Candidatus Puniceispirillum marinum IMCC1322: one gene and its partner. The protein of the gene in region 1 interacts with the protein of each later gene in a pairwise test. Links are inferred from orthologs where the notes say so. Each region holds a gene or a part of one and is shown in the gene's direction. Other genes may lie near its edges.

Region 1 (15,727 bases):
AGCTTGTCGCCAGTGATGGTGTGTTTCTGAATGGTGACACGCCATCTTATGCCGATGCGTCAATTGGCTATATTGCTTGGTTTTTGCGCGGGCGCTGGCAAGGCGGGCCAGGATTCCTTGGTCCATTTGAACAGGTCTGTAAACTCGAATCTGCCCTGGCCGATATTGGGGAAGGTAACAGCAGCGACCTATCGGGCGAAGACGCACTGGCCATTGCCAAAGCGGCAAATCCGGTGTCGCCAACGGGGGTTTCGGTGCCCTTTACCGCTGGTATCAAAGAAGGGCATATGGTTGCCATTCAGCCGCATGGCACGAATGCGGATCCACAGGTCACAGGCAGTTTGCGCTATCTTGATGCCACACGGGTATCGATCGATCATGATACGCCAGAAACAGGTCCGGTGGCAGTGCATTTCCCGATCGCTGGATATGATATACGTCCGCTTTAGTGATAGAGTTATAATTTGGCAGTTTGGTATGGTGATGCAATAATTGCATCGCCATACGGCGTAACCAGCACTTCTGTTATGCGCTAATTTTGCGCATAACAGCTTTGCAAGGAGCGCACCTCCCTCCAATCCGGTTACTCTCCAGTTTCCACGCGCTCCTTGCCGAATCTCCGTTAACTTCCCCTGGCTGCTATGCAGACCAGGGTTTTTTTTATCTTATCCCCATCACACTCTTGACCTTGCTGGGTGATCGTTACACAACAGGTCACCTAGTCGCGAGGATATCTATGAAAATTACCATTAAGGACTCACCATTACATGGACTTGGCGTTTTTGCTGTAGAAGATATCGCTGCTGGCAGCACGATTGAACGATGCTTTTATCTTGTGATTGATGACGATGATCTGCAAAGCACCAACCGGTTGAATGATTATCTATTTACCAGTCCGGATGACCCGAATGACTATCTATGCGTTATGGGATGCGGGATGGTTTATAATCATGGCAATCCTGCCAATGCTGAATGGCAGATAGATGATGACGATAATCGCTTTGTCCGCTTTTCGGCACTTTGTGACATAAAGGCAAGTACTGAAATCCTGCATGATTACGGCGCCGACTATTGGACCACGCGCGCCGAAACCTAATGCTGTGTCACACATGATAAATCGCTAAACCAAGGCTTTGAAATCTGCATGTTATGGGATAAAGATTATGTATGTTGATATGGAGGATCGCGTGATGACAGGTCATATTTTTGATACATATAAGCAAAATTTTGAACGTGACGGTTTTGTCATGATGAAAGATGCGCTCACTGCGCAACAGGTGCAGGATATGAATGCACAATTGCGTTTATGGGTCGATGAATCGCGCAATCATGACAAAGCCTATGGGCAGATTGCTGATGGCCGCCCGCGTTTTGATGTTGAACCGTCAAGCCATAGCCATGACACACCTGCATTGCGCCGGATTTCGGCGCCTATCGAAGTGTCTGATATCTATCTTGATGTGATGCGTAATAACGCTGCGCTTGACCTGACAGCGCATATTTATTCACCAAACATAAAACTACATGCCACCAAGATTAATCTGAAACTGCCTGGTTCAGGCACTGCGGTGAAATATCATCAGGACTTTCCTTTTGAACCGCATTCAAATGATGATGTGATGACAGTGCTGTTTTTTCTTGATGATGTAACCTTGGAAAATGGCCCACTTGAAGTGGTATCGGGCAGCCATAAAGGCCCACTTCACTCACTGTGGCAGGATGGCGTATTTACCGGCGCGGTTGATGCCGATATCGAGGCCGATGTGCGGGCAAATGCGCTCAAATGCACAGGCAAGGCTGGTGATGCCTGTCTGATGCATTCGCGGCTGTTACATGGATCACTGCCAAACATGACCGATGCACCACGCTGTCTATATATTGTGACTTACGTTGCCGAAGATGCCATTGCGCTGGATCGTAACCCGATTCCCCATAAATATGATGGCGAGATTGTACGGGGGCACTATACAGGACGCGTGCGCAGTACGTCGTTCGAGATGGAAATGCCCGAATATCCGAAAGAGGCATCATTCTTTGGTCAGCAATCAAAAGTTGAGTCATAGCCTAGCCAGACGCTCCGGACTTGTGCCCAACGGCCACATCTAAGTTCTTTTGGCCAGCCATTCTTCGGTTGAACAGGTGGGATGCGGGCGCAATAGATCGATCGGGGGGGACGTCCGGTCGATAACCAGCTCGATTTCACCGTCGGTTTCGTCTTCATCGGGTTGCTGTGCATAGCGGCGGTTATTAGGCCGCCCCATATTGTCCCGTATGTTCATAGAATTGATCCGCATAACAGAAACATGAACGACGCACATCGACGGTATTTTAGGTCATGGATGGCGGTTTATATGTAAAACGGCATGACCGCCTGTACTGATGAACGCGCGCGCATCATCGCGTCATGCTGTTTCAGTTTTGGAAAATGATCCAGCTCTACACCATCGCCTCCAAACCAGCGAATGATAAGCGCCAGATAGGGGTCACATAGTGAATATTGGTCGCCCAGAACATAGGGTCCAATGAAATAGTGATCCTCAATCATCTGGGCATAGAGGGTCATGTTTTCAGCGACCTTTGCGCTCATGCTGGCTTGCGCCGCTTCATCATCTGCCCAGCGATAGCCACGATGGCGGTGGGCATGGGCAACATGCACCGTCGAGGCGATAAACATATTAAACGCCTGCGCCTGTGCCAACAGAAACGGATCGGTTGGTGCTAACTGCTTGTCTGGATTTAACTGGGCGATATATAGCAGAATCGCCGGGTTTTCGGTCAGAATCCCCTGCGGGGTAACCAATGCGGGGACGCGTCCCTTGGGGTTCACCGCCAAAAAGGCTGGCTTGTTCTGTTCGTCTGTTTCAAAGTCAACTGGCATGGCCGTAAATTCTGCACCGGCATCATACAGCAATATATGCGGGGCATAGGCACAGGACATCTTTGAATAATATAGTGTAAGCATGATCATGATATCCTTGTTGGCTTGGGTCTATCTAATGATAGTTTGACTATCAGGGCAAGTGAAACAACCATCCACATGGCCTTTAAATCATCCGCCGCGGTGCTCAATTTTATGGCTGATATATGACCAGAACCGGCCGCTGATGTGCTATGTCTTGTTAATGTCTAGGCACATAATTTTAGGAGAAATAAAGTGGCTGAATCAGTTTTAATAGTGGGTGCGGGACAAGGTCTGAGCGCGTCTTTGGCGCGGCTATGCACTCAAGAGGGCATGTCAGTTGCGCTGGCAGCCCGCAATATGGACAAGCTCGGTGATCTAGCGGTTGAAACCAATGCCAGCTTGCATAAATGCGATGCTGCCGACAGTGACGATGTTGCTAAATTATTCACCCAATTGGATGCGACGATCGGGACACCTGATCTGGTGATATATAACCCGTCAGCCCGCCTACGTGGAGGGATTGCAGACCTGGATCCTTCGGCCACTTTAGACGCGCTTAAAATCACCTGTTTTGGCGCCTTTTTGGTAGCGCAACAGGCGGCCAAGCGCATGCAGGCGCGTGGCAGTGGCAGTATCTTCTTTACGGGTGCTTCGGCGGGTGTCAAAGCCTTTCCATATTCGTCGGTTTTTGCGATGGGTAAATTTGGCCTTCGTGCTCTTGCGCAGTCACTGGCGCGCGAACTGCATCCACAGAATATACATATCGGTCATTTCATTATCGATGGCAGCATCCAATCATCCGCCACTATAGATGATCCTGATCATACCAGACTTGACCCTGATGAAATTGCCCGCACCTATATCGAATTTCACCGGCAACACCGGTCTGTCTGGGCATGGGAAATCGAATTGCGGCCGTGGGTGGAGACCTTCTAGATTATCCTCATCTTCCAACATGAATAAAGAATATTTCATACCGCATTCGGATCGATTGTGATCGCCGCGTCATATATATATATATATATATTATCTAATGAATGTATCGTTATTTGGAGTTTGTGATGAAAGCTTTACTTTTTGGATCGATTGGCGTCATCGCAGAAACCTCTGAGTTACAGCGTCAGGCCTATAATATGGCCTTTGCCGAGCATGGTCTTGATTGGTATTGGAATGTTGCAAATTATTGTCGGCTTCTAAATGAGCCGGGAGGCGTAAAACGTTTGACCTCTTATGCTAGCGGCAAAGTTTCGCCAGATTTAATCCATAGCATTCACCAAGCGAAAGAAAGCTTTTTTGAAACCTTGCTCAAGCAAGGTATCGCGCCGCGTGAAGGTGTCGTTGAATGTCTTGAACATTGTGCCAGACAGAATATTAAAGTTGGCTTTATCACAACGACGTCGCAACGGAATATCGATAATCTGGCAAAGGCATTGTCGCGTCACATTGACTTTGGCTGTTTTGATCTCATCACAACCAAGCAGGATGTGGTTGAAGAAAAGCCAAATGGTGCTGTTTACCAGCTGGCGGTTACAAAATTAGGCGTTGCGCCCGAAGACACCATAGCCATCGAGGATACCGAGCCTAATCAGGAAGCCGCGCTGCAAGAACAAATCCTTTGTTACCTATATGCAGGTGAATATGCAACTACGCGCCATAACATCAACGCCGTGAAAAACTTGGATATTATCAGCAGTCAAATATCCTAAAGAACAGGCGTGAGCGCCCCTCTGATACATTGTGGATGGCGTCACTAGGCTAAGCACCCTAGTCATTACAACAGGCTCAAAACCCATGGCGTCGTGTCGCGGGAACCAGATTGTTTGCTGTCAAACGTCTGCAAATCAGCTCATCCAAACGCCCGGTGTCATGATCAGAATGAAAATGATAGGTGCGTTATTTACTATATGCAGGTTATGTAATTATGTGGTTTAGTCGAAGTCCGTTATAGGGCAACTGGCGGATAGTGTGCTGACAGACACATGCTAGGCCATGTCTGGTTTTGATGAAATGGAAACACAATGTTAACCTGGTTACGCACCATGCCGGCATCAAAACGTGGTGCTGTGCTTCTTGTTTCGGGGATCTCTATTTTCGGATTCTCCGACAATTTGACATTGCTGGTTTCGGATCAGGTTGGTGTTGGCCAGTTTCATTTTAGCCGGTCATTATTCGCGGTTTTAATGGTGACATTGCTTGGCAGAATTTTTGGGCTTTCCATCATGCCACGTCATTGGAAGCCTATGCTGGCCAGAACCGGTTTCATGGTGACATCGATTCTGCTTTATTTCAGCGTCATGCCGATGATGCCGATTGCCGAAGCGGGGGCAGGTCTCTTTACATCACCCATTTTTGTTCTGCTATTTTCAATGATTCTGTTTAAAGAGCGCATTGGGTGGCGTCGGATAGTGGCCGTTCTGATTGGTACAATTGGGGTCCTTTTGGTTTTGCAGCCAGGCAGGGATGGCTTTGCCATTTATCATATGCTGCCGATCATCGCGGGGGCGTCCTATGCGATGGGGTCAATCATCACCTACCGGTATCTTCAAGACGAAAGTTCACTTGCCATTTTGATGAGTTTTATCGTCAGCATCGGATTATGTGGTGCCCTTGGTACATCTGCCTTAACACTTTTTCCGGTATCGCCCGATTTGCTGGATCAAGCGCCTTTCCTGTTTCGAGGCTGGCACGCTGTCGATGGTGTGTTTTGGTTATGGATGGTTATCATTGCGGCGGGTGCCTGCGCGGCTTTATCCTTGATGACGCGCGCCTATCAACTGACCAAAACGAGCTATGCCGCGATCTATGAATATGCCTATCTGATTTCAGTTGGTTTGTTTGGCTGGCTGTTTTGGGGGGTCATGCCCAACATCATAAGTATTATTGGCATTGCCCTTATCATAAGCGCTGGTGTCATTATTGTGCTTGCACAACAAAATATGGATGACGCATAGACAATCACGAATAGCTATCAATTCAGCTTTTCATAAACCTCAGTGATTGAGAATAATATATTGCCTGTAGTTCCATCATCATGGTTTGCGCGATATACATATCTACAAAACTGTTGAACCTAAACCATTCTGGAGGGTGCAAGCAGCCGACAATCGACCTGCTCAATAAGCCCAGTCATTAAAACCCTTTTGGTGTGAGGTGACAGGGTCAGGCGCGATTATGGCGGGCTAGGCCACTGGCCAAACATATGGCTAGGTCAATTCGAGGGTTAACACATGATGTGAAGGGGAGAATGGTGCTGGCGGAGAGACTCGAACTCCCAACCGCCCGATTACAAATCGGGTGCTCTACCAATTGAGCCACGCCAGCACGTAACGGTCTTTTACCAGAGTTTTTGCTGGGGTCAACTATTTGCGATACCAAAGTTAAAACAATTTATCCTAATGTGCTGTTTTAGCCATTATGAGCCGTATAAATCGTGCCAGCTCCTGCACCAGCATATCTTGGCCACCTTCGGCGATATACATATGGATTCCATAGTTGGGCAAAGGCGGCAGTCCGGCGTCGGCGGGGATGATTTCCCAGTTCGGATTATGCGTACCTTCCAGCACGGCCGTAATCGCCAGATCGGCGCTGACAAAGGCCATAATATTCTGATAATCATTACTGTTGATAGGAATGTCCCAGGTGATATCATGCTGATCAAGCGTGGCTATGGCTTCGCTCCGAAAAATACAGCTTGGCTGATAGGCCAGTTGAACAGGCCGCTTTTTCCATACCTCGCCACCTACGGCGCCATACCAGCGCAAGGGCGTGCGCTGTAACAGTTCAGTATTAGCATCAGTCTTTGTTTCGGTGGTTAGGATAATATCCGCTTGGCCGTGCGCCAGATTTTCCTTCAGAGCAAGCGACGGTTCACAGGTCAGCTTGACATTTACCCGTGGAAAATCGGTTGCAAAATGATGCAATACTTCGGGGATATGCGGATATATAATGTCTGGTGGTACGCCCAAATTAATATCACCCTCATAGGCATCATGCGTAAGTCGCCCCCAGGCCTCGTCATTCAATGCTAGCATCCGGCGGCCATAGCCAAGTAACTGTTCGCCTTGCGCTGTCAAACTGATGCCCCGCCCAGATCGTTCAATCAGGTCAGTATCCAGCAGATTTTCCAGCCTTTTGAGCTGCATCGATACGGCTGACTGCGTGACATGCAGTTTGCCTGCCGCGCGTGTGACGCCGCCTGTATCGGCCACGGTCACAAAAGAGCGAAGCGCTGTCATATCCAGATTCCGGTACATATCACATCTCCTTATGTCTGTGCTCACAATCATTCATTTCACAAATTAGGCGGCATTAACCAAAATCATCAAAGAAAATGATGAAAATGTCTCATCACATAACGAAATGGAAAGGATCAAGAAATGTTATATATTTACAATATGTTAAAAAAGCAGATCATTGCCGCCTTTCGGGGATTGTTGCAAAGCGTCAGGTCTTTATGGGCACGCTATCGTCATGCGAAGGCACTTTACCAATCACGTTCTCATTTGGTGGCGCTTGATGATCGCGAGCTTGATGATATTGGTATTTCACGCGCCGATAGAGACGCCGAATGCGCCCGCCCCATTGGTCAGGACAAAGCGCCATGGATAGAGTCTTCACACTTATCTGACTCGCCCTTTCGTCGTTCGGCGATTGACAGGCCCGCACCAGCGCATATTCGTGGGCGACCGGCCTCGCACATTCGTTCTTTTTACAACGAGCGCGGGCGATGCCCGACGGCGCGCTAGACCAGCTTTGGTATCAGCCTTTAGCCGCATATAGGGCGATCGCCGCGGCGATTGACACGTTCAAGCTGTCTGCATCGGGTGCGATATCGATGCGGACAAGATGATCGCAATGTTCGCGGCTTAGCCGACGCAAGCCTGGGCCTTCGGCGCCCAGCATGATGGCCAGACGCGGGAAATCGGCCAGCGCCCCAACATCCATCGTGCCATCACCAGCCAATCCGGCAACGGTGATATCATGATCCTGCAGGCTTTCGACCGCCCGCGCCAGATTGACCACCCGAATGATCGGAATATGTTCAAGCGCGCCTGTTGCTGTCCGGGCAAGCGCGCCATTTTCTTCGGGGGCATGACGTTGTGTGGTGATGATCGCGTCACACCCAAAGGCACGCGCCGAACGCAAAATAGCCCCTACATTACGGGGGTCGGAAATCTGATCGAGCATGATGATACGCACAGGCTTATCGGCAATGTCTGCGATGAAATCGTCCAGATGCGGGGCGTCCAACGGCCAGACTGCCGCCGCCATACCCTGATGCACCACCTTTTCGCTATCATGCCCGCCAATACCATCAAGCCGCCGCCGTTCAATCGGGCGGGCGTCGGGAAGTTCGGCCTGCCTGTCCATGGCTAGGGTTTGCCACATTTCATCAAAGCTGTCGCGGCTGTCATCGGTAACATATAGCGCGGCGATCCGGCGGTCCGGATTGACCAGTGCCGCGGCAACGGCATGCCGCCCCCACAGAAAATAGCCACCTTGAGGAGGTTTTGGTGCAGCTTTGATCTGTGAATCGTCATTTTGCCTTGCTGGTGCCCCCCGACGCGGTGCCCCCCGGCGCGGTGCATTTGACGCGCTTCGGCCTGATGCGTCTGCTGCACGTTTTACAGGGTCAAAAAGTGGGTTTTTGCCCTGGCTTTTGACCTTGGGTCGCTTTTTACTGCTTTTTGCGCTCATTATATGACTTCTTTGTTGACAAATTGGCTCGTACTTTTTACTTCGCAATACCTTCACTTTTTCGCAAGTCTAAAGGTGCAGGTTTTTAAGGCAATCCGGTGGGGTGGCCGAGTGGTTAAAGGCAGCAGACTGTAAATCTGCCCGCGTAGCGTACGTAGGTTCGAATCCTACCCCCACCACCATTGTTATGGCATCAATTTGCCAGTATATACAGTTTTTCCCGTCAGCTAGCTGATAAATAATCCATCGGACCTTTGAATGCCTGCGGCACGGTCCACCACATGTAGAGAAAAGGGCGAGCCCATGTCTAAGGAAAAGTTTGATCGTTCCAAGCCACATTGTAACATCGGAACGATTGGTCACGTTGACCATGGTAAGACGACATTGACAGCAGCGATCACCAAGGTGATGGCGGAAGCTGGCGGCGCAGAGTTTCAGGATTACGACCAGATTGACAAGGCGCCTGAAGAGCGTGCGCGTGGTATCACCATTTCGACAGCGCATGTTGAATATGAGACAGAGCAGCGTCATTACGCGCATGTTGATTGCCCGGGTCACGCCGATTATGTGAAGAACATGATCACTGGTGCGGCGCAGATGGATGGTGCGATTTTGGTTGTATCAGCGGCTGATGGCCCGATGCCACAGACCCGCGAGCACATTTTGCTGGCGCGTCAGGTTGGTGTGCCGGCTTTGTGCGTATTCATGAACAAGGTTGATCAGGTTGACGATGAAGAGTTGCTTGAGCTTGTTGAGATGGAAATCCGCGAATTGCTGTCATCATACGAATTTCCAGGCGACGATATTCCGATTGTCAAAGGTTCGGCATTGACCGCACTTGAGGGTGGTGATGATACGATTGGTTCTGGTGCGATCAAGGAATTGATGGCGGCGGTTGATGCGTATATTCCCCAGCCAGAGCGTCCGAAGGATCAGCCATTCCTGATGCCGATTGAGGATGTGTTCTCGATTTCGGGTCGTGGTACGGTTGTGACCGGACGTATTGAGCGCGGCATTGTGAATGTTGGCGAAGAGATCGAGATTGTTGGTCTGAAAGACACACAAAAGACGACCTGTACGGGTGTTGAGATGTTCCGCAAGCTGCTTGATCAGGGTGAAGCTGGCGATAATGTTGGTGTGTTGCTTCGTGGTACCAAGCGTGAGGAAGTTGAGCGTGGTCAGGTTCTTTGTGCGCCTGGTTCAATCTCACCACATACCGAGTTCAAGGCCGAGGCTTATATCCTGACCAAGGATGAGGGTGGTCGTCATACGCCGTTCTTCTCTAACTATCGTCCACAGTTCTATTTCCGGACGACGGATGTGACTGGTTCGGTTGAACTGCCATCAGGCACCGAAATGGTGATGCCAGGTGATAATATTGCGATGACCGTGACCTTGATCGCGCCGATTGCGATGGATGAAGGCTTGCGCTTTGCGATCCGCGAAGGTGGCCGCACCGTGGGTGCTGGTGTCGTCGCAACAGTGGTAAAATAAATCGAATATCCAGCCTGATTGATGTTACAATCATGCTGATGACAAGTTTAGGAGTGTAGCTCAATTGGTAGAGCACCGGTCTCCAAAACCGGGGGCTGTGGGTTCGAGTCCCTCCGCTCCTGCCATCTTCACCGATGGTCTTATGAAAACCCCCGGCTTTTATAGCTGGGGGTTTTTTCATGGGTTCTGTTTGTTCAGCTGCAAATGTATTTTGGGTAAAGCTTAATGGTTATAGACTTCTTTGGTGAGCTTGACGAAATCAATGGCAAGACCAATGGCAACCACGCAACAGCAAAAATATCAAAGCTTTAAAGCCCTTCATGAAAATGAAAATGCCTTTGTCATGCCTAATCCCTGGGATGCGGGTTCGGCCATCATTCTTGAACAAACCGGATTCAATGCACTGGCAACGACAAGTGCGGGTTATGCCTTTGGTGCCGGTCAGCGTGATTCATCTGGTGTTGTCACGCGCGCTGATATTCTGGCCAATGCAGGTGCGGTTGTTCAGGCTACATCCCTACCTGTTTCGGCTGATTTGGAAGATGGATTTGGCCTTGCCCCGGATATCTGTCATGAAACCATTTCTTTGGCGATACAGGTGGGGCTTGTTGGCGGTTCGATCGAAGATGCCAGCAGTGATGCAGACACGCCGATTTTGCCGCTGGATATAGCGGTCGAACGAATCAAGGCCGCAGCATCGGCAGCACATGGACAGCCCTTTATGCTCACGGCGCGCGCTGAAAATTATTTGTGGGACAAGCCTGATTTAGCTGACACAATCCGGCGGTTACAGGCGTTTGATCAAGCTGGTGCAGATGTGCTTTATGCGCCGGGTCTAGATAATCTCGACGATATTCGCACGCTTTGTGCCGCGGTCGATAAGCCAGTCAATGTCGTGATGGGGTTGCAGAACGCCCTGTTTAGCGTTGCGCAATTGGCTGAAGTCGGCGTCAAACGGATCAGCGTGGGTGGCTCATTTGCCCGGGCTGCCTATGGCGCATTGATTCGGGCGGCAACCGAGGTCATTGAGCACGGCACCTTCACCTATGCGCGTGATGCGATACCGGATCATGACATTAACCAGATGATGTCCGCTGAAAAACGCGCCAGCCGAACCTAATCTTCAATAGGGTATATGGAGGACAAAAATGCCTAAGATTAAAATATGGGGGCGGTCATCATCATCGAATGTACAGGCGGCTTTGTGGTGTCTTGCCGAATTAGAACTGGATTTTGACCGCATTGATGCGGGTTTGATGTATGGGGTGGTTGATACATTAGACTATGCGCGCATGAACCCGAACAAAACCATTCCGACATTGGTTGATGGCGATCAGCAACCGTTGTTTGAAACTGGCGCGATACTGCGTTATCTGGGTGGGCGTTATGGTGATGACCGTTTCTGGCCAGAGGATATTAGTGCACGGGCACAGATTGATAAATGGGCTGAATGGGCAAAGATCAATACTGTTGATAAATTTACGTGGCCAATTTTCTGGAAAGTTGTGCGGACGGCACCATCGAAACGTGATCCCGTGCTAATTGCTGAAAATCTTGAAATTTTAAACCGCTATTTGGCGATTGCCGATGAACGGTTGGCGCATCATGCCTTTCTGGCAGGCGCGGATTTCACCCTTGCCGATATCCAGTTCGGTCATGTCCTATATCGCTATTTTGATATTGAACTGGATCGCCACGATTTCGCACATATCCGCCGCTATTACGATGATATGGTAAAGCGTCCAGCCTTTGAACGTTGTGTCATGGTATCGTATGACGAATTGGCGGTTTCCGACTGATATTGCCAATGGGCGCAGGTTTTTGGAGTTGTCGTCTCATGTTTTTTTTGAGGTGACAATGCGTTCGCGCCGGAACATATAGATGCCGGTGGTAACGATGATTGCCATGCCGATAAGCGTCAGATTATCCGGCCATTCGTCAAATACCATATAACCCAGAATGATTGCCCAGATCAGCGCTGAGTAGCGGAATGGTGAGACAAAGCTGATATCGCCAACCCGCATGGTCATGACGCTGAACAGATAGGCCACAACAATCACGCATGCTGTCGCCACCAGAACCACCCAACTTGTTAATGATGGGGGCACCCAGCCTGATGCCGGCATCATGACCGCGCCAAGACCAGTAATTGCGATTGCGGTAATCAGTGTGACAAACAAAGATGGCATCTCGCGCGACAGACGGCGGGTGACAATATCGCGCACAGTTACACAGACTACCGCCGCCAGTCCCCATAATGAATACAGGCTGAAACCCTCTGTCCCGGGGCGTATGATAATCAGAACCCCGATGAAGCCGATAATGATCGCGCTCCAGCGTCGCCAGCCTACAGGCTCGCCTAGGAACAGCGCCGCCACCATTGTCACGCTCATAGGCAGGGTCTGTAAGATCGCAATGGTATTAGCCAGTGGCATATTCGCCAGTGCTGTTAGAAAGCAGATTGTTGCTGCTACTTCGGCGCCAGCGCGGATCAGAACGATACTCATGTCATGGCGAGTTGCGCGGACGAAAAGTTGCGCGCGTCGATGCGCCATATAGGTGATTACGGGTAAACACAGCAATCCACGTAACAACACGGCCTGAAATAACGGAATGTCACCGAACAGGAATTTCATCATCGTGTCATTGGCCGTAAAGCAGAGTACGCTAAACGCCATCAGTGCTGCACCGCGGGTATTGTCTGAGACAGGCATATGTTTCATATCCAGTGGCTGTCATGCTGGATCGCACCGCCCTCAATTCCACCTATGCCGATCACGGACAATGGTCAAGCATATTACGTCTTGGGGTGAATTAACGTTATCCGGTTGTTCCTGTCATGGCGGTGAAAATTGTTGCGACATATATGCTTAAATCCCATATCAAGGGTTGCTTTGCTGGTGATGTTTTGGTAATAGGCTCCATCCACGGTGGCATTCTTTGACTTTCATAGTTGTAGCGGGATTACCCGGCACAGGCACATAGGCCTTGGTCGGGGGGCTTGGGCTGAGAGTTTTAACTAGGAAAGACAATGCAAATGTATGCTGCTATTGTGAAAATTGAACTTGAAGTGGCAGCTATTGATGGCTAAGGTATCGCCCGCACAGTTTGTTAGGCAGGTACGTCAGGAAATCAGTCGTATTTCTTGGGCGTCTCGGCGTGAAACAGGTACAGCTACGCTAACTGTGTTTATTATGGTAACCATTGCCGCAATTTTCTTTTTGCTGGTGGATATGGTGCTTTCTAATGTTGTCCAGTTTGTTCTAGGTCTTGGTAGCTAGGAACGAAGTGGTTTTTTGACGTTTTGCCTGTGGCAAGACAAATGGGATTTATTGATGGCCAAACGCTGGTACGTTGTTCATGTGTTCTCAGGATCTGAGAAAAAGGTCGCTCAGGCAATTACCGAGCAGGCCGTGACGCATGGGCTAGAAGATCAGATCGATGAAGTGATGGTTCCTACCGAAGAAGTAGTTGAGATGCGTCGTGGTGTGCGCGTCCAGTCCGAACGTAAATTCTTCCCCGGTTACATCCTTGTAAAATTGGAACTCAGCGATGAGGCGTGGCAGCTTGTCACCAGCCAGCCGCGGGTCACAGGTTTCTTGGGCGGCAAAGGTAAGCCTATTCCGATTACCAATAGTGAGGCTGAACGCCTGATCAAGCAGATGAGCGAAGGCGTAGAACGTCCCCGTTCAACAATCACATTCGATATTGGCGAGCAGGTACGCGTATCTGATGGCCCGTTTGCCTCCTTTAACGGATATGTCGAAGAAGCTGATGATGATAAGGCAAGGTTGAAAGTTACAGTGTCCATCTTTGGGCGCTCAACCCCAGTCGAACTGGAATATAGTCAGGTAGAAAAAGTTTAAACAGGTGCGGTTAACGCAATAACGAAGGCATCATTTAACATGATGTCTCGTAAGTCAGGGAAAGATAGTTATGGCAAAGAAGATTGACGGATATATCAAGCTGAATATTCCAGCTGGAGCGGCTAACCCGTCACCACCAGTAGGTCCAGCACTGGGCCAGCGCGGTGTAAATATCATGGAATTTTGTAAGGCGTTCAACGCGGCAACTGATTCACTGGAAAAGAATATGCCTATTCCGGTTGTTATCACCGTGTATCAGGACAAATCCTTTACCTTTGCCACCAAAACAGCACCGGTCAGCTTTTTCCTGAAAAAAGCGGCAGGCTTGCCAAAAGGTGGTCAGGAGCCTGGCCGTACTGTTGCGGGCAAAGTGACAATGGCGCAGGTGCGCGAAATTGCTGATCAGAAGATGGGCGATATGAATGCGATTGATATTGAAGGTGCCATGCAGATGGTGATGGGTTCTGCCCGCGCCATGGGCCTTGAAGTCGTGGAGGGCTGAACCAATGGCTAAACAGACAAAGAACTTACGTGCTGCTTATGAAGCGGTTGACCGGAACAAAGCCTATGCGCTGGCTGAGGCTGTCGAGCTGGTAAAGTCAAACGCCAAGGCGAAATTTGACGAAACCATCGAAATTGCCATGAATTTGGGTGTTGATCCCCGTCACGCTGACCAGATGGTTCGTGGTGTTGTGGCGATGCCTAATGGCACGGGTAAAACTATGCGGGTTGCGGTTTTTGCTAAAGATGCTAAAGCTGATGAGGCGAAAGCCGCCGGTGCTGACCTTGTTGGTGCTGATGATCTGGCTGAAGCTATCCAGAATGGCGAGTCTGCTTTTGATCGTGTGATTGCAACGCCTGACATGATGGGTGTTGTTGGTCGTCTTGGTAAGGTACTTGGCCCACGTGGCCTGATGCCTAACCCTAAGCTGGGCACGGTGACAGCTGATGTAGCCGAGGCTGTTAAAGCCGCTAAGGCTGGTGAAGTTCAATATCGCGCCGAAAAGGCTGGTGTTGTGCATGCCGGTGTTGCCAAAGCAAGTTTTGGTGCCAAACAGATCGAAGAAAATGCCAATGCCTTTATCGAAGCTGTCCGCAAGGCGCGGCCCAGTGGTGCAAAAGGTACTTATATCAAAAAGATCACGATCAGCTCAACAATGAGCGCCGGGGTGTTTGTCGAAGACAACGCCTAGACGAATTTGAATTCTTCATCGGCGCGGAAACGTGTTGATGATGATTAGGGGTGGTGCTTGCACGACCCCGCACCTGTCCAAGACTGCAGGGGCACCGATCCAGCCATCAGGCTGACACGTGCTTAATAACCTGCAATAGACGGGGAGCAAAAGCGGAAATTCCGCTTGAACTTCTTATGGGCAGGCCAGCGGACCGGAGGACTATTTCCGGTCTTGTTTTGCAACCGGGATGGCATGCCCAACAGGGTATAAGATCCTAAACGAAGAGTGGAGATTATCGGTGAATAGAACAGAAAAAGCCGAATTGATCGAAACCCTGCAAGCAACCTTTAATGCCTCAACAACAATTGTTGTGACGCATCAGGTTGGTTTGACCGTTGCAGAGAGTGGCGAACTGCGTCTGAAGATGCGGGAAGCCGGTGCTGGCTTTAAGGTAACCAAAAACCGGATTGCCAAGCTAGCGCTTAAAGACACGCGCTACGAAGATTTGGACAGCCTGTTTACCGGACCAACAGCGATTGGTACGTCGCAAGACCCGGTGGCAGCAGCCAAAACCCTCGTAGAATTTGCCAAGA
Region 2 (15,884 bases), 780 kb from region 1 along the record:
TGAGGTACGTGAAATCCCCACAATCAGAATATCCGCTTCGGCAAGATTGCCCATATTCATGCCATCATCATGGCTCACGGCGAAATCAACCGCGGCAACGCGGGCAAAATAGGCCGAATTGATCTGCCGCTGGCCACCTGGCAAATTCTGCTGCGCTTGGCCAAGCACGCTCGCCAGCAAATTCACCACCGAATCCAGCACCGACACGGCTGGGATACCCATTTTTTTACAGCGGGCTTCGATTTTATCACGCATGTCTTTATCAATGATGCTCATCAGCAAAATGCCCGGATTGCGCATGAGACCCGTGAACATGAGCTCCAGATGCTCATCGGTGCGCACCAATGTCCAGACATGCTCGGTCACATCGGCATCGGGGAATTGCGCCAGACAGGCGCGGGTGATCTGATGCACCGTCTCACCGGTCGAATCCGAAACAAGATGAATATGTAATTCTTGACGTGCCATGATATCCTCGCTGTTATCCAACCTTACATGGCTATGCTGGCCACGTCATGAGCAAATATCATCAGGCCTGTTGCGATGCGAAAACTAGGGAATAAACCCTGTGCATGAAATAGGGCAATCTGGGGATAGAAAATAGCATATCTGATTTTGCTATAGATAACCACAATCCGGCCACAGCTCATACATTTGCGGATAAATTATCGGTATCAGTTGGGGAAAAGCGGGATAATTACATCAATGGCTGTATTAACAGTAGCTTTGCAAGCCTGTCATTGTTTATAAAACTGGGGATAAAATAGGTAGAAAACTGTGAATAGGCATATCCACACCCACAACCAAAACAACTACTTTATTTATATAATAATATAGATATATAGAAAACTAGGACCATGAGCGGCTTTTTAAAAACACTGGCTGGACAGAAAATGCCAATCCCGCCAATCTGGATGATGCGGCAAGCAGGACGTTATCTAAAAGAATATAGAGACATTCGAGAAACGACACCTGATTTTATCAGTTTTTGTCTGGACGCTGAAAAAGCCAGTAATGTTACAATTCAGCCGATAGTAAGATTCGGATTTGATGCGGCGATCATTTTTTCAGATATTTTGATGGTGCCATGGGCTTTGGATCGCAATGTACGGTTTAAACCAAATCACGGGCCTATGCTTGACCCTTTGGCTGATGCGGCATCACTTGATGAAGCTCTACTTGCCGATGTCCCGACAAAATTAGCACCTGTTGCTAATGCGATTACCCGAACGCGTTCGCTTTTACGTGATGACACGGCTTTGATTGGTTTTGCTGGCGCGCCTTGGACGGTCATGACCTATATGCTTGAAGGTGGATCTTCAAAGGATTTTAACTTGTCACGCCAGATGCTGTGGAATGACCCGGCAGGGTTTGACAAAATTATGGATATCGTTACCCAAGCGACAATTGAATTTCTGTGTTTGCAAGCCCATGCTGGTGCCGATGCCTTGATGCTATTTGACAGTTGGGCAAGTGCCGTTCCCTCTTGGCATCGTGATGCGGTCGTTAATAAACCTGCGGCAACGATTATCGCGGCGCTTCGTGCGCGCGGCATATCTCAGCCAGTAATCGGTTTCCCCAAAGGTATAGGCGAAGGCATTTTGCCTTACGTTGATCAGGTTGGTGTTGATGCACTTGGCCTTGATCATGGTATGGATATTCGCTGGGCGCATAAGAATTTACCCGCATATCTGCCTGTACAGGGTAATCTTGATCCGATTAGCTTATTATCGGGTGATGATGTTATGCTTGCCAATATTGATGATATTCTTGGGGTTTTTGCTGACCGGCCACATATTTTTAATCTTGGGCACGGCATTACACCTGCCACACCGATCGCGAATGTGACAAAAATGATTACGCATGTGCGCCAGGCTCGATAGCTGGGATTAAGGAATAGTGATGAGTTATGAAATTATTAAGGCATTGCATATCATCTCGGTAATATCCTGGATGGCAGGCTTATTATATTTACCTCGGTTATTTGTCTATCACGCTGACGCCCCGCTTGGTTCGGTTCAGGCCGAAACTTTCAAAGTTATGGAACGCCGGCTGTTAAAAGCGATCATGAATCCGGCGATGATTGCATCTTTTATCTTTGGCTTATGGATGCTTGCGCTTAATCATGCGCTGATCTATGAGCTCTGGTTCATTGTAAAATTCGTCTGTGTCATTCTCATGGCTGGCTGTCATGGCAAATTTTCCAAAATGCGGCGTTTGCTTGAAAATGACGAAAAACCGTTATCCTCAAAAGCATATCGGATCTGGAACGAGGTGCCGACGGTGCTGATGATCGTTATAATCGTCATGGCAGTGGTCAAGCCATTCTAGCGTCAGTGCGCATCTAAGCTAAATATGATGTAAATGCTTAATGGCCGTTGCCTTGACTTTTAACGCAAATTAAACTTATATTATGCCTGTATATATCAGGGAGCCGCCCGGCTCACTAAACCGATATATATAATCCCGTTTACCGATGAGTCATATTATGCACCTTCAGGAACTAAAGCAGAAATCACCCGCCGATCTTTTGGCTTATGCCGAAGAGCTGGAAATCGAAAACGCCAGCACTTTGCGCAAACAGGATATGATGTTTGCGATCTTGAAACAGCTCGCTGATAATGACGTATCTATTTATGGTAGCGGTGTTCTCGAAGTCCTATCGGATGGTTTTGGTTTTCTACGCGCGCCTGAGTCAAATTACTTGCCAGGCCCGGATGATATTTATGTGTCACCTAGTCAGGTACGGCGCTTTAGCTTGCGCACAGGTGATACAGTTGAAGGCGAGATCCGCGCGCCTAAGGATGGCGAACGTTATTTTGCTTTGCTTAAAATTCAAACCATCAATTTTGAAGAGCCTAGCGCAGTTCGCCAGCGCATCAATTTTGACAATCTGACGCCTTTATATCCGGAAGAAAAACTTACCCTTGAATTGCCATTTGACCCGGATAAGAAAGACAACACCCCGCGGGTGATCGATCTTGTCGCGCCAATGGGTAAAGGTCAGCGTGGGTTGATCGTGGCGCCGCCGCGCACAGGTAAAACAATGATGCTGCAAAGCATCGCCCATGCAATCTCGGAAAATCATCCGGAAGTCTATTTGATTGTTCTGCTGATTGACGAACGCCCTGAAGAAGTCACTGATATGCAGCGTTCAGTCAAAGGCGAGGTGATTTCGTCAACCTTTGACGAACCAGCTTCACGACACGTGCAAGTAACTGAAATGGTTATAGAAAAAGCAAAACGTCTTGTTGAGCATAAGCGTGATGTGGTGATTTTACTTGATTCGATTACGCGTCTGGCACGGGCCTATAACACGGTTGTGCCATCATCTGGCAAGGTGCTGACAGGTGGTGTTGATGCCAATGCGCTCCAGCGGCCAAAGCGTTTCTTTGGTGCGGCGCGTAATATTGAAGAAGGTGGCTCACTGACCATCATTGCAACGGCTTTGATCGAAACCGGTTCGCGTATGGACGAAGTGATCTTTGAAGAATTCAAAGGCACCGGTAATAGTGAAGTGATTTTGGATCGTAAATTATCTGATAAGCGGACATTCCCGGCGATTGATATCACCAAGTCAGGTACGCGTAAGGAAGAATTGCTTGTCGATAAAGGCACATTGGCCAAGATGTGGGTGTTACGCCGGATTCTCATGCAGATGGGCGCGATCGATGCGATGGAATTCCTCACTGATAAGCTGAAACATTCAAAAACAAATGATGATTTCTTCGATCAGATGAATAGCTAAGCATCATCCGACTGTTAAGTCGGGAGATGATGCGGCATGATAAAAGAATTAAGCATCATCCGACTGTTAAGTCGGGAGATGATGCGGCATGATAAAAGAATTAAGCATCATCCGACTGTTAAGTCGGGAGATGATGCGGCATGATAAAAGAATTAAGCATCATCCGACTGTTAAGTCGGGAGATGATGCGGCATGATAAAAGAAACAAGCCTCATCCAATCAAGCGCAGCGTAGAGTGATAAGATGATCGTGTTCACATAAGCATGATCCAGCGAAGCACCAGGTTACCTAATAATATAACCGTAGCCTAATAAAGAGCTACCGTATTACCTGAAGCCAAAATGTTTCACGTGAAACATTTTCACCCGTTAACGGTGCCCATGTTCATGTTTGATAAGCCAGTCCTTACGCCCAAGGTTTTCTGGGTCTTTGGGGCTGCTCATATCGCCACCGCCATAATTGCCTAATGATCCGTCTGATCTAACAACACGGTGACAAGGATAGATAATCGGGATTGGATTGCGTGCACAGGCTGAACCGGCGGCACGTGGCGCGTTGGGTTTGTCAGCCATCGCGGCAAATTGCTTATAGGAAACCGTTGTGCCATAGGGAATTTGCGCCATGATGCTGAGCCAGTCACATCCGCTTTTGCTTTTGCCTTCGGGGGCCAGCGGCAGATCAAAGCTTGTGCGGGTGCCAGCCAGATAATCCAGAATCTGCTGTTTTGTTTCACGTGAAACATGATCTATTGGCTCTTGGGCTCCATCATATCCATTACGCCAAGGCGATTGTTGCCAATCTAGCCGGATCAAGGACGTGCCGTCACTTATAGGTCGCATCCATCCCAAAGGCGTGTGAAATGTGATATAAAACTGTTCAGTCATAATCCCGACCCTGTTGTTAAAGGGGTGGTCTGATGTCACTCTTGACATGTTCTCAGGGTACTTTACCTCTATTCAGATCATTTTAAAAATGTTTCACGTGAAACATTTTACCAAACAGACCGTGTGATGCCAGATAGGCTTCTTAATGCCAGATAGGCTTCTTAATGCCAGATAGGCTTCTTAATGCCAGATAGGCTTCTTAATGCCAGATAGGCTTCTTAATGCCAGATAGGCTTCTTAATGAAAGACCCGCAATGACAGGCGCTACATTCAATGACACTATTTTTGCGCTAGCAACCCCGCCAGGGCGTTCGGCTATCGCCATTGTGCGGATCAGCGGAAAAAAGGCCGCCTATGCGGCGGATGCTTTTGATGTGCGCTGTCCCAAAATGGGGCGGTTTGCCGTGCGCCGCCTCAAAAATGCTGATGGCCAGCCAATTGACGAAGTGCTGCTTCTTTATATGCAGGCACCGCGGTCTCCGACTGGCGAGGATGTATTGGAAATCCATTGCCATGGAAGTCAGGCGGTGCAGACGATGATTCTTGATAGATTAGCCCAGATAGCGGGGTTCCGTCCGGCTTTACCAGGCGAGTTTACCCGCCGTGCCTTTGGCAATGATAAATTCGACCTGTCGGGTGTCGAGGGTCTGGCTGATCTGATCGATGCGGAAACCCCTGCCCAGCTGCATCAGGCATGGGCACAACTTGATGGGGCTTTGCGCAAACCGGTTACGGCGTGGCGCGAAACGCTGATCAGCTTGGCTGGCCAGCTCGAAGCGCTGATTGATTTTGCCGATGAGGATCTGCCAGCCTCGGTTGAAGCGGCCTTGCGTACAAGTACCGCAACGCTGATTAGCGAAATAGCTGCCATTATGGCGGATAATAAAGCAGGCGAAGTCATCCGTGATGGCGTAAAGGTGGCCTTGCTTGGGTCGGTGAATGCGGGCAAGTCAACCGCCTTGAATGCCATTTCGGGTCGTGATGCGGTTATCACCTCGGCTGAGGCAGGCACCACACGCGATATCGTTGCGGTTAAAATGGATCTGGGTGGCGTGCCCGTGACCTTTATGGATACGGCTGGATTGCGTGATGGTGCGGGGGCTATCGAAGCCGAAGGCATCCGTCGTGCTCGTCAGGCTGGCCGTGATGCTGATTTTGGCCTGATTATCCTTGATGGCAGTGATCCAAAATGGCCAGATCATCTGGCCGAGATTAGCGATTTGACAGGCGGCCAGCATTTAATCGTCCTCAATAAATGCGATCTGGGGCTGGTGGGGTCGGTACCCGAAGGCGCGTTACATCTCAGCTTGCGCGATCATAAAGATGTCGAAGTGCTGATTGCGGCGATCACAAAGGCGATTGCGCCGCTTAATCAGGATGGTCAGAGTGCGATTATCACGCGGGCGCGGCATCGCGACGCGTTGATGGGGGCGATGCAGAGTCTTGAACGCGGCCTGACGCATGATTTTAATGTGAATCCGGAATTGGCGGCCGAAGATTTCCGGATGGCGGCGACGGCCTTGGGACGGATAACTGGCAAAATCGATGTCGAAGATTTACTTGGGTCTATTTTTTCATCCTTTTGTATTGGCAAATAGCCTCAAAGACGCCGTGGTTGAACGCTTTGTTTAGGCCATTTGGGTAAATCATCCCTGGTATTATGATTTATGTGCCTCAAAATGTTTCACGTGAAACATTTTCCGGTTGTTCATTCCGATGACGGCGTCTTGATTGGTGTATTATTAAGCTGTCTATTGGGGTTTATGCGCATTTAAGCGGTTGATTACCATTATTTCTGGTGGCTTTGGTTGCAGATCGGCATGAAAGCTGCCTCAAAATGTTTCACGTGAAACATTTGTGATTTACCTACCGCATGAATAGGGCCAAACTTCATTTGGGGTTAAATCCCTTTAATTTGTGGGAAATTCACGCCCTTAAGCTAGATCAGGCCGGATTGGGCTAGAGTGGGGATGAAAATGTTTCACGTGAAACATTTTAGTGATTTACCTGCCACATCATCTAACAATGCGGCACAAATCCATAATTTGTGCTATGTTCGCCCCGCATTTGATTATAACGGTGAATTTTCGGCATTGGATTAGGCGCTGATAGCTGAATGAAACCCTGATAGAACCGACTAAGATAGCGAAATAGGAAAGAATGAAATCTGCATTTGATGTCATTGTTGTAGGTGGGGGGCATGCTGGCTGTGAAGCCGCGGCGGCGGCGTCACGTATGGGTGCGGCGGTGGCCTTGGTCACAATGCGCGCTGACCGCATTGGCGAAATGTCATGCAATCCGGCGATTGGCGGGCTTGGTAAAGGCCATCTTGTGCGCGAGATTGACGCGCTTGATGGGCTTATGGGGCGGGCGATTGACCGGGCAGGAATCCAGTTCCGCATGTTGAATAAATCACGTGGCCCGGCTGTGCATGGCCCGCGTGCCCAAGCTGACCGCGCGCTATATCGTGCCGCGATACAAGAATTTCTGAATGAGGATGATCATATCACCATCATCGAGGCGGCGGTTGGTGATCTGCTGGTTGACGATATGGCTGCTGGCCTGACAGGCGCGCCCCGTCAGGTGACGGGGATTATCTGCGAAGATGGGCGAGAATTGAAAGCGGCAAGCGTCGTTTTGACAACGGGTACATTTCTGGGTGGTTTGATTCATCTTGGCAATGAGCGTACCGAAGCAGGTCGGATTGGCGAAGCGCCGTCAAATATGCTGGCCACACGTCTGGCGGATCTGGCCTTGCCGCTAGGCCGGTTGAAAACCGGTACACCGCCGCGCCTTGATGGCCGGACGATTGACTGGTCGGTGCTGGAGATGCAGCCTGCCGATAACCCGCCGATTCCCTTTTCGACAATGACCGATAAAATCACTGTGCCGCAGATCGAATGCGGGATCACCCGCACGACGGCCAAAACCCACCGGATCATTGCCGAATCGATACATTTATCGGCGGTGTTCAATGGTAATATTTCGGGTCAGGGACCTCGCTATTGCCCCTCGATCGAAGACAAGGTGAACCGGTTTGCCGATAAGGACTCGCATCAGCTGTTTCTTGAACCTGAAGGGCTTGATGACCATACGATTTACCCGAATGGTATTTCGACAAGCCTGCCGCGCGATGTGCAGGAGGCGCTTGTCAAAACCATACCCGGGCTTGAGCAGACGGTTATTCTGCAACATGGCTATGCGATTGAGTATAATTTTGTCGATCCGCGCGCCTTGCGCCAGACATTGGAATTGCGTGTCTTGCCTGGCCTGTATCTAGCGGGTCAGATCAATGGCACCACAGGGTATGAAGAAGCCGCCGCGCAAGGCTTGATGGCTGGGGTTAATGCCGCCCTCGCCGCGGCCTCTGGTGATAATAGGCAAAAGACCAGTTTTACGCTTGATCGTGCTGATGCCTATATCGGGGTGATGATCGATGATCTGATTTCCAAGGGCGCGCCCGAACCCTACCGGATGTTTACGTCACGCGCCGAATATCGGCTGTTGCTTCGTGCCGATAATGCCGATCAACGTCTAACCGAAAAAGGCATGGCGATTGGCTGTGTGGGTAGCGCGCGACAAAACGTCTGGCATCGCAAGCATAAGCAACTGGCCAAGGCAAAGGCCACATTATTGTCACTCACCGCATCGGGCAAGGATCTGGAAATAGCTGGCCTGCCAAAGCCCCGCGATGGCGGCAAACGCACAGCGGCAGATATGCTCAGCCTTGAAGGCATCACCATCGACCGGCTGACGCCATTATGGCCGGAACTGGCAAATATCGCATCACTTTATCATGCCCAGCTTGAAGCCGATTATCGCTATGCAGGCTATGTGGCGCGCCAGAAAGCCGATATTGATGCGCTGCGGCGTGACGAAGCCACGGCGATTCCCGATGATCTTGATTTTTCGGTGATTGGCGGCCTGTCGGCCGAAGCACAAGATGTATTGAAACGTCGCCAGCCTGAAACGATTGGACAGGCGAATCGGCTTGCAGGGTTGACACCGGCATCGGTGGTTGCGGTTTTGCGGCATCTGCGGCGTCGTGAAGATGCAGCCTATAACACCAAGCCTGACGTTTCGGTTATGCGGCGCGAGACCATATGATGCTTATAGCCCGTCTTCAGTTCCTAAAAATGTTTCACGTGAAACATTTTGTATATGAGCTCGTTTCATATGCCGATATCGGGTACCATAAGGCGCGCTTTAAGACGTTATCGGGGATATTGATCAGCTATGTTGGGGCGGTGCTAGCATGACCGCTAAAAAGACGCCCAAAATGACATCTGAAATGACATCTGAAATGACACCTGAAATGACGCCTGAAACTGTGCAGGACATGCTAAATGTTTCACGTGAAACAATTGATAAATTTGCCATCTACCTTGCGTTGCTGGAAAAATGGCAAAAATCGGTGAATCTGGTTGCCCGGGCAACGCTGGATATTGCCTGGCAGCGACATATTCTTGATTCGGGGCAGTTAGCCCGCTATTTGCCTGCCGGATGCAAGACCATTCTGGATGTGGGCAGTGGGGCTGGTTTCCCCGGGCTAGTGTTGTCGATTATGCAGGATGCAACGGTGCATATGGTCGAATCAGATCACAAAAAAACTGTTTTTTTACAGACAGTTATAAGGAAATTAGACCTGTCAGCCGTGGTTCATAATGAACGTATCGAAAGCTTGCCAGCGATGGTGCCGGATGTGATCACAGCGCGCGCCTTTGCGCCGCTGGGCAAAGCCATCACGCTGCTGGCACCGCATATGCGACCAGATACGGTTTTACTGCTTCTCAAAGGCCGGAATGTCGAAGAAGAATTGACCGAAATGCCAGATTATCCCATCATGGCGGCGGTCACCTATCCAAGCCTGTCTGATCCTGAAGGCATGGTTTTACAGTTAACCCAAGATCATTAGACTCAAGATCAATGATTTACATTATTGACGTTATGTCGGGGTATTGAATGAATAGTGAAGCACGCATCATTGCGGTAGCAAATCAAAAAGGTGGTGTTGGCAAAACGACAACGTCGGTCAATCTGGCAACCGCGTTGGCCGCCTGTGGCCGTAAAGTGCTGTTGGTTGATTTTGACCCGCAAGGCAATGCCAGCACAGGTTTTGGTATCGATCATGCGCAACGTGAGCATAATAGCTATCATGTCGTGATTGGGCAGACGCCAGCAAGTGCCGCTATTCAGGGTACGATTGTGCCGCGCCTTGATATTATTCCGGCTGTTGTCGATTTATCGGCTGCTGAAATTGAGCTGATTGATGTCGCGCGCCGTGAATATTGTCTTGCCGATGCGATTGCCACGGTAGCGGATGACTATGATTATGTGATCATTGACTGCCCGCCATCGCTTGGCTTGCTGACAGTGAATGCATTATGCGCGGCAGCATCGGTTCTGATTCCTTTGCAATGCGAATTCTATGCGCTGGAAGGGTTAAGTCAGCTCATGCGCACGATTGATGCGGTGCGTGGTGGAATCAACCCAAGGCTGGAGATGCAGGGGGTTGTGCTGACGATGTTCGATAGCCGCAATAAATTATCCGAATCGGTGGAAAATGATGTACGCGCACATCTTGGCGCTGTCGTTTATAACACGGTCATTCCGCGTAATGTCCGCGTGTCCGAAGCGCCATCATTCGGACAGCCGGTTTTGATGTATGATCTGAAATGTGTCGGGGCACAGGCCTATGCCGCGCTGGCCGCCGAACTACTGACGCAAGAGAAGGATGCCGCCTAATGGCCAAGACGCCGTCAAAGAAAGCCCCTGCCAAGCAAGCTGCCACAAAAACCAGCAGTCCGGAAAAGGTTATCCCAAAACATCCAGCACGAGGTTTGGGACGCGGTCTGTCATCATTGCTTGGTGATGCCGGTATTGCGGCAGCTACAACAAATGCGAATCCGAATACAGCTTCGGGCGTGGCCACACCACCCGAAATGGCAACGTCACCATTATCGGCTGATGCCAAGGCGACAAAAGCGGGTATTGCATCTGGCGTGACCGGAAATATAACTGCGGGTGTTATTGATATTCCGGTTGAATGGATCAATTCAGGCCCGTGGCAACCGCGTTTGAAATTTGACAAAACCGCGCTGGCCGAGCTGGCTGAATCGATACGCCAGAAAGGCATTATGCAACCGGTTCTGGTGCGGCAAAGCGCGGATAATCCGCAACGTTATCAATTGATCGCCGGAGAACGGCGCTGGCGTGCCGCGCAATTGGCACAGTTGCATACAGTACCAGCGATCCTGCGCGATATCAGCGATGTCGAAGCTTATGAGCTGGCCTTGATCGAAAATGTGCAACGTACCGATCTGACAGTCATTGAAGAAGCGCTGGGATATCAGAATCTGATTTCCAAGCATAAATACAAACAAGAGCAACTATCTGAATTAATTGGAAAATCAAGAAGTCATATTGCCAATCTTCTGCGTCTGCTTAGCTTGCCGAGTGATGTGATGACAATGGTTGCTGACGGCCAGCTGACGATGGGACAGGTGCGCCCCTTGATCGGGCATGAAGATGCGTCGGCATTGGCCGAGGAAATTATCAGCAAAAATCTGTCGGCGCGGCAGGTCGAAGCGCTGGTCAAACGACGCGGCGAAACAGATACGACGTCTGGTCAGGATGATCATGGCAAAGCAGGATCAACGGCATCTGAAAAATCTACCGATATTCTGGCGTTGGAAGCGCGTGCGGCGGAACAGCTGGGTCTGGCGATGACGGTTGATTGGGATGCGTCTAAAGCAAGCGGCAAGCTGGTGTTTCATTGCGAGGATTTTGCCCAAATCACCTTTATTCTGGAACAGCTGGGGCTGGAATAGCATCATCCAATCAAGCGCAGCGAAGATTGATAAGATGATCGCGGGTGATATAAGCATCATCCAATCAAGCGCAGCGAAGATTGATAAGATGATCGCGGGTGATATAAGCATCATCCAATCAAGCGTAGCGAAGATTGATAAGATGATCGCGGGTGATATAAGCATCATCCAATCAAGCGCAGCGAAGATTGATAAGATGATCGCGCTTAACTAAGCCTCATCCGGCTGTAGTGCAAAGAAAGCCGCAAGATGATCGTGGAATCATCAGGAACGTGCGCGCAGGCACAGACCCAATAGACCCTGCATACAGATCACCCGATCATCGGGGCTGGATGATTTCAGCGCAAGCTCGATATCCTGTAGCTTATCAAGGGCGGCCATCGCCTGTTGATAGCCCCATTTGTTTAATTGCGCAGCCATGCGCCCCTGTAATTTGAAATGCACAGGTGGGCGTAGTGACTTTATTGCCATATCGCGCGAACTGCCTGTTGATACGGCATGTGCCGCGATCAGCAAACTGCGGAAATAATTATGACAGCCGCGAATGACCATGACTGGATTGGCATCTTCCGACCAGGCTTTGGTGATAGCGCTTTGCAGACGCGGAATATCCCCATCAGCAACAGCACCCGCCACATCATCGATTGCCAGAACGGTGCTGTCTTCGAGGGCATCTTCAATATCTTGCGCGGTAAGGGTGCCGCCCTGCCCCGCCATCAGTGACAGCTTTTCGATTTCACGACGTGAACTGGCACGATCAGCACCCAATTTGGCAACAATCAGATCCATGACCGGGCGATCAATATTGATAGATAATGCAGCAAAGCTGGTTTGAACAAGATCACGGATGGTGCCGCTATCATCAGCATAACATCCGATTGAGGCACAGATATCACCTGTTTCGAACAATTTGACGATCGCATGCCGCGTTGTTGTTTCGCGCGCTTCGACAATAAGCACAGCCCCTTCAAGCGGGGGGGTGTTGTCGCGCGGTGTCAGCGCCAATTTGCAAGCCTCGACAAGTTCGGTGCCACGGCCACGAACAAGCACCAGGCGGGTATCGGCAAAAACGGCAATGCTGGAAAGCGCATCGGCAATCACACTGACATCATTTTCAATGGCGCGGCTATCAAGGCGGGTCACCGAAAAGACATCATCGAGATTGTCACTGTAATGACTGGCAAGTGCCAGGGCGCGTTCATGGATCAGGCCGATATCATTACCATGAAACAAAAAGGCGCGCATATGCGCGGGGGGGTGGTTGAGAAGACCTGCAATCTGCCGGGTCTGAACTTTCATGTCTGGGCTATGGAGAGAAAATATAGCTGTAAGCGCCGCCGCACGCGTTCAGCCAGTAATGTGGCAAGACGGCGCTTGGCCTGCAATTTGGACTGTTCAATGCCATAAGTCGATGAAACAGTACCTAACGTGGCACTGGCAGTTACCGTATTTTTGATCGCGACTTCATTGGTATTTATATCGGTGAGGGTAAAGGATACCGTCATGGTCATCTTTTTGAAATCGGATGAAACGCCGCGTACCGCAAAAGCTTCGGTTGATCCGATCGAAATTGAACTGGATAGGCGATATCTGGGTTCAGCCGCATAGCTGCTGAACATGGCCTGGCGAAGGTTTCGGCTGTAAATTTGCCCATCACGGCCAGCCACGGTAACAATTTCGACGCTGGCAAGATTATCGATCATCGCCGTATCGACCTGCTGTTGGGACAAGGATGTGCACCCGCCTAGCATAAGCGCACAAACAAGGCTGATGATGGTATTACGCAACGACATTTATAATCCTGTTTGGCACAACGATAATCCGCTTTGGTGTCTTGCCCTCAAGATATCGGGAAACCGCCTCGGATGCCAATGCTTTTGCTTCGGCCTCGTCAGTTGGACAATCTCGCGGCAAGGTGATGGTGGCGCGCAATTTGCCATTCACCTGGACACCGATTTCCACTTCATCATCGGCGGCGAGCGCCGGGTCGGCCACCGGCCATGCGGCATTAGCCAGCATGCTGTCATGACCAAGCATATGCCACATTTCTTCGGCAATATGCGGGGTCAGGGGGGCGATAAGCTTGGTAAGATTTTCAATAGCCATCCGGCGCGCCTCGGCAGAACCGACAGTATCGGGGGCAAGATTGGTGATTGCGTTCGATAGTGTGTGTAGCTGGGCAACCGCACGGTTAAAGCGGAATTCCTCGATATCTCTGGAGATCGCCAGAATGGTTTTATGCACTGTTTTGACAAGATCGAGTGCTTTCTGATCGGCATTGTCAGGCATTTTTGCGCCAGCTGCGGCAAGGCTGTCATCAGTTGCCAGCCGCCAGATTTTTTTCAGAAAGCGTGAGGCGCCTTCAACCCCGGATTCAGTCCATTCGAGATCACGTTCGGGCGGCGAATCCGACAGCATGAACAGGCGCGCTGTGTCAGCCCCATAAGTGTCAATGATGATTTCCGGATCAACAACATTGCGCTTGGACTTGCTCATCTTTTCGATGCGTCCGGCGGTGATCGCAGATTTATCACTGCGCATGACCCAGTCATCACCATCGCGTTCGACATCAGTCGGGAACAGCCATTTGCCATGCTGATCCTGAAAGGTCTGATGGCAGACCATGCCCTGTGTCATCAGACCGGCAAAAGGCTCATCAAGGGTGAGATATCCGACTTCGCTCAGCGCGCGGGTGAAAAAGCGCGAATAAAGCAGATGCAGAACCGCATGTTCAACGCCGCCAATATATTGATCGACCGGCATCCAATAATGTGCCGCTTCGGGGCTGAAGCCATGCGGATGTTTAGGGTCACAATAACGCAGGAAATACCATGAACTTTCAAAGAATGTGTCAAATGTGTCCTGTTCACGGGTCGCCGTGGTACCGCATTTCGGACAATCCACATGTTTCCAGCTTGGGTGATTGGCCAGCGGATTGCCAGGCTGGGTGAAATCGACATCTTCGGGAAGTTGAACCGGGAGTTGATCGTCAGGCACAGGTACCGCGCCGCACGTGTCACAATGAATGATCGGGATCGGACATCCCCAATAGCGTTGCCGCGAAACACCCCAGTCACGGAGCCGGAACGTGGTTTCAGCCGCACCAGACCCAGCATCGGCAAGGGTTTTGAAAGCCGCCTGTTTGCCTGCTTCGACATCAAGCCCGTTCCATGGTCCCGAATTGATCAGCTTACCAGGACCCGTATAGGCGGTGTCGGTGATCGCAAAATCAGACGCATCAGCATCTTCAGGCAGGACCACCGGCAACACCGGCAAGCCATAGGCCGTGGCAAAATCAAGATCGCGCTGATCATGTGCTGGACAGCCAAAAATAGCGCCAGTGCCATATTCCATCAGCACAAAATTGGCGATATGAACAGGCAAGGTTGCGCCGTCAATAACCGGATGCGCAACACGCAGACCCGTGTCATAGCCTTTTTTATCGGCCGTTTCGACCGCGGCTTCGGACGTGCCTAATGTGGCACATTCGGCGGCAAAATCAGCTGCGCCTTTATCATGCACGGCAATATCACGCGCCAACGGATGGTTCGCGGCAATGGCAATGAAGGAGGCGCCATATAGCGTATCAGGGCGGGTGGTGAAAACGTCGATATCACGGCCAGCATAATCACCAGACGCGGCCTCGGTGATGCGGAAATTAACACGTGCGCCTTCGGATTTACCAATCCAGTTATGCTGCATCAGACGTACGCGATCCGGCCAGCGATCAAGCCTGTCAATCGCGGCTAGCAGATCATCTGCATATTTGGTGATGCGTAAAAACCATTGTGATAAAAGCCGCCGTTCAACCGGCGCACCAGAGCGCCAGCCGCGGCCATCGACAACCTGTTCATTGGCCAAAACCGTATTTTCAACCGGATCCCAATTGACCCAGCTTTCCTTGCGATAGGCCAGACCGGCCTCGAGGAATTTAAGGAACATGCGTTGTTCATGCTGGTAGTAATCAGGTGTGCAGGTGGCCAGCTCGCGATCCCAATCATAGGATAGCCCCATGCTTTTCAGCTGGGTACGCATCGCGGCAATATTTTCAACCGTCCATTTGCCCGGATGAATACCGCGTTCCATCGCCGCATTTTCAGCCGGCAGGCCAAAGGCATCCCAGCCCATCGGATGTAGGACATTGAAACCCTGGGCACGGCGGAAACGCGCGACAACATCGCCAAGCGTATAATTGCGGACATGCCCCATATGAATCCGGCCAGACGGATAGGGAAACATTTCCAGCACATAATATTTGGGTTTTGGGTTGGGCTTGTTACTGTCCGGCTGATCGGCGGTGAAACAGCCTTGATCTTCCCACCGGCGCTGCCATTTCTTTTCAATGGCAGGTGCATCATAATGCGTCATGAAATATCCTGTGAACTATCGCGTAAATTATCCCCTATGGGGCGCCATATGATC

Evidence for each region.
Region 2: the proteins of nusG (region 1) and rho interact in binary tests that used the Escherichia coli proteins (3 or more experiments, as listed by UniProt). The link is inferred for Candidatus Puniceispirillum marinum IMCC1322 from one-to-one orthologs.

Annotation. Positions count from the first base shown.
Region 1 is NC_014010.1:2,582,022-2,597,748, forward strand. What follows is about bases 12,493-15,193. They hold nusG (transcription termination/antitermination protein NusG), read left to right. Parts: upstream 12,493-13,428; coding sequence 13,429-13,959; downstream 13,960-15,193. Other genes in these bases: SAR116_RS12175 (DMT family transporter), read right to left, coding at 12,493-12,807; secE (preprotein translocase subunit SecE), read left to right, coding at 13,177-13,374; rplK (50S ribosomal protein L11), read left to right, coding at 14,030-14,461; rplA (50S ribosomal protein L1), read left to right, coding at 14,466-15,152. Outside these bases: SAR116_RS12095 (glutathione S-transferase family protein), read left to right, coding at 1-449; SAR116_RS12100 (SET domain-containing protein-lysine N-methyltransferase), read left to right, coding at 737-1,096; SAR116_RS12105 (phytanoyl-CoA dioxygenase family protein), read left to right, coding at 1,164-2,063; SAR116_RS13770 (hypothetical protein), read right to left, coding at 2,103-2,279; SAR116_RS12110 (glutathione S-transferase family protein), read right to left, coding at 2,348-2,962; SAR116_RS12115 (SDR family NAD(P)-dependent oxidoreductase), read left to right, coding at 3,155-3,838; SAR116_RS12120 (HAD-IA family hydrolase), read left to right, coding at 3,964-4,608; SAR116_RS12125 (DMT family transporter), read left to right, coding at 4,921-5,853; SAR116_RS12135 (LysR family transcriptional regulator), read right to left, coding at 6,295-7,155; SAR116_RS12140 (DUF1127 domain-containing protein), read left to right, coding at 7,279-7,647; 23S rRNA (guanosine(2251)-2'-O)-methyltransferase RlmB, read right to left, coding at 7,661-8,599; tuf (elongation factor Tu), read left to right, coding at 8,903-10,093; SAR116_RS12165 (isocitrate lyase/PEP mutase family protein), read left to right, coding at 10,368-11,213; SAR116_RS12170 (glutathione S-transferase family protein), read left to right, coding at 11,242-11,892; more of SAR116_RS12175, read right to left, coding at 11,929-12,492; rplJ (50S ribosomal protein L10), read left to right, coding at 15,433-15,727. UniProt on the Escherichia coli protein: Part of the processive rRNA transcription and antitermination complex (rrnTAC). The complex forms an RNA-chaperone ring around the RNA exit tunnel of RNA polymerase (RNAP).
Region 2 is NC_014010.1:1,808,034-1,823,917, forward strand. The notes cover bases 1,761-4,618. They hold rho (transcription termination factor Rho), read left to right. Parts: upstream 1,761-2,488; coding sequence 2,489-3,748; downstream 3,749-4,618. Other genes in these bases: hemE (uroporphyrinogen decarboxylase), read left to right, coding at 1,761-1,883; hemJ (protoporphyrinogen oxidase HemJ), read left to right, coding at 1,903-2,331; SAR116_RS08485 (methylated-DNA--[protein]-cysteine S-methyltransferase), read right to left, coding at 4,117-4,618. In the rest of the region: SAR116_RS08465 (pyruvate, water dikinase regulatory protein), read right to left, coding at 1-468; more of hemE, read left to right, coding at 858-1,760; more of SAR116_RS08485, read right to left, coding at 4,619-4,632; tRNA uridine-5-carboxymethylaminomethyl(34) synthesis GTPase MnmE, read left to right, coding at 4,854-6,230; tRNA uridine-5-carboxymethylaminomethyl(34) synthesis enzyme MnmG, read left to right, coding at 6,793-8,739; 16S rRNA (guanine(527)-N(7))-methyltransferase RsmG, read left to right, coding at 8,888-9,547; SAR116_RS08505 (ParA family protein), read left to right, coding at 9,595-10,377; SAR116_RS08510 (ParB/RepB/Spo0J family partition protein), read left to right, coding at 10,377-11,462; SAR116_RS08515 (hypothetical protein), read left to right, coding at 11,497-11,676; holA (DNA polymerase III subunit delta), read right to left, coding at 11,727-12,761; SAR116_RS08525 (hypothetical protein), read right to left, coding at 12,758-13,255; leuS (leucine--tRNA ligase), read right to left, coding at 13,242-15,830. UniProt on the Escherichia coli protein: Facilitates transcription termination by a mechanism that involves Rho binding to the nascent RNA, activation of Rho's RNA-dependent ATPase activity, and release of the mRNA from the DNA template.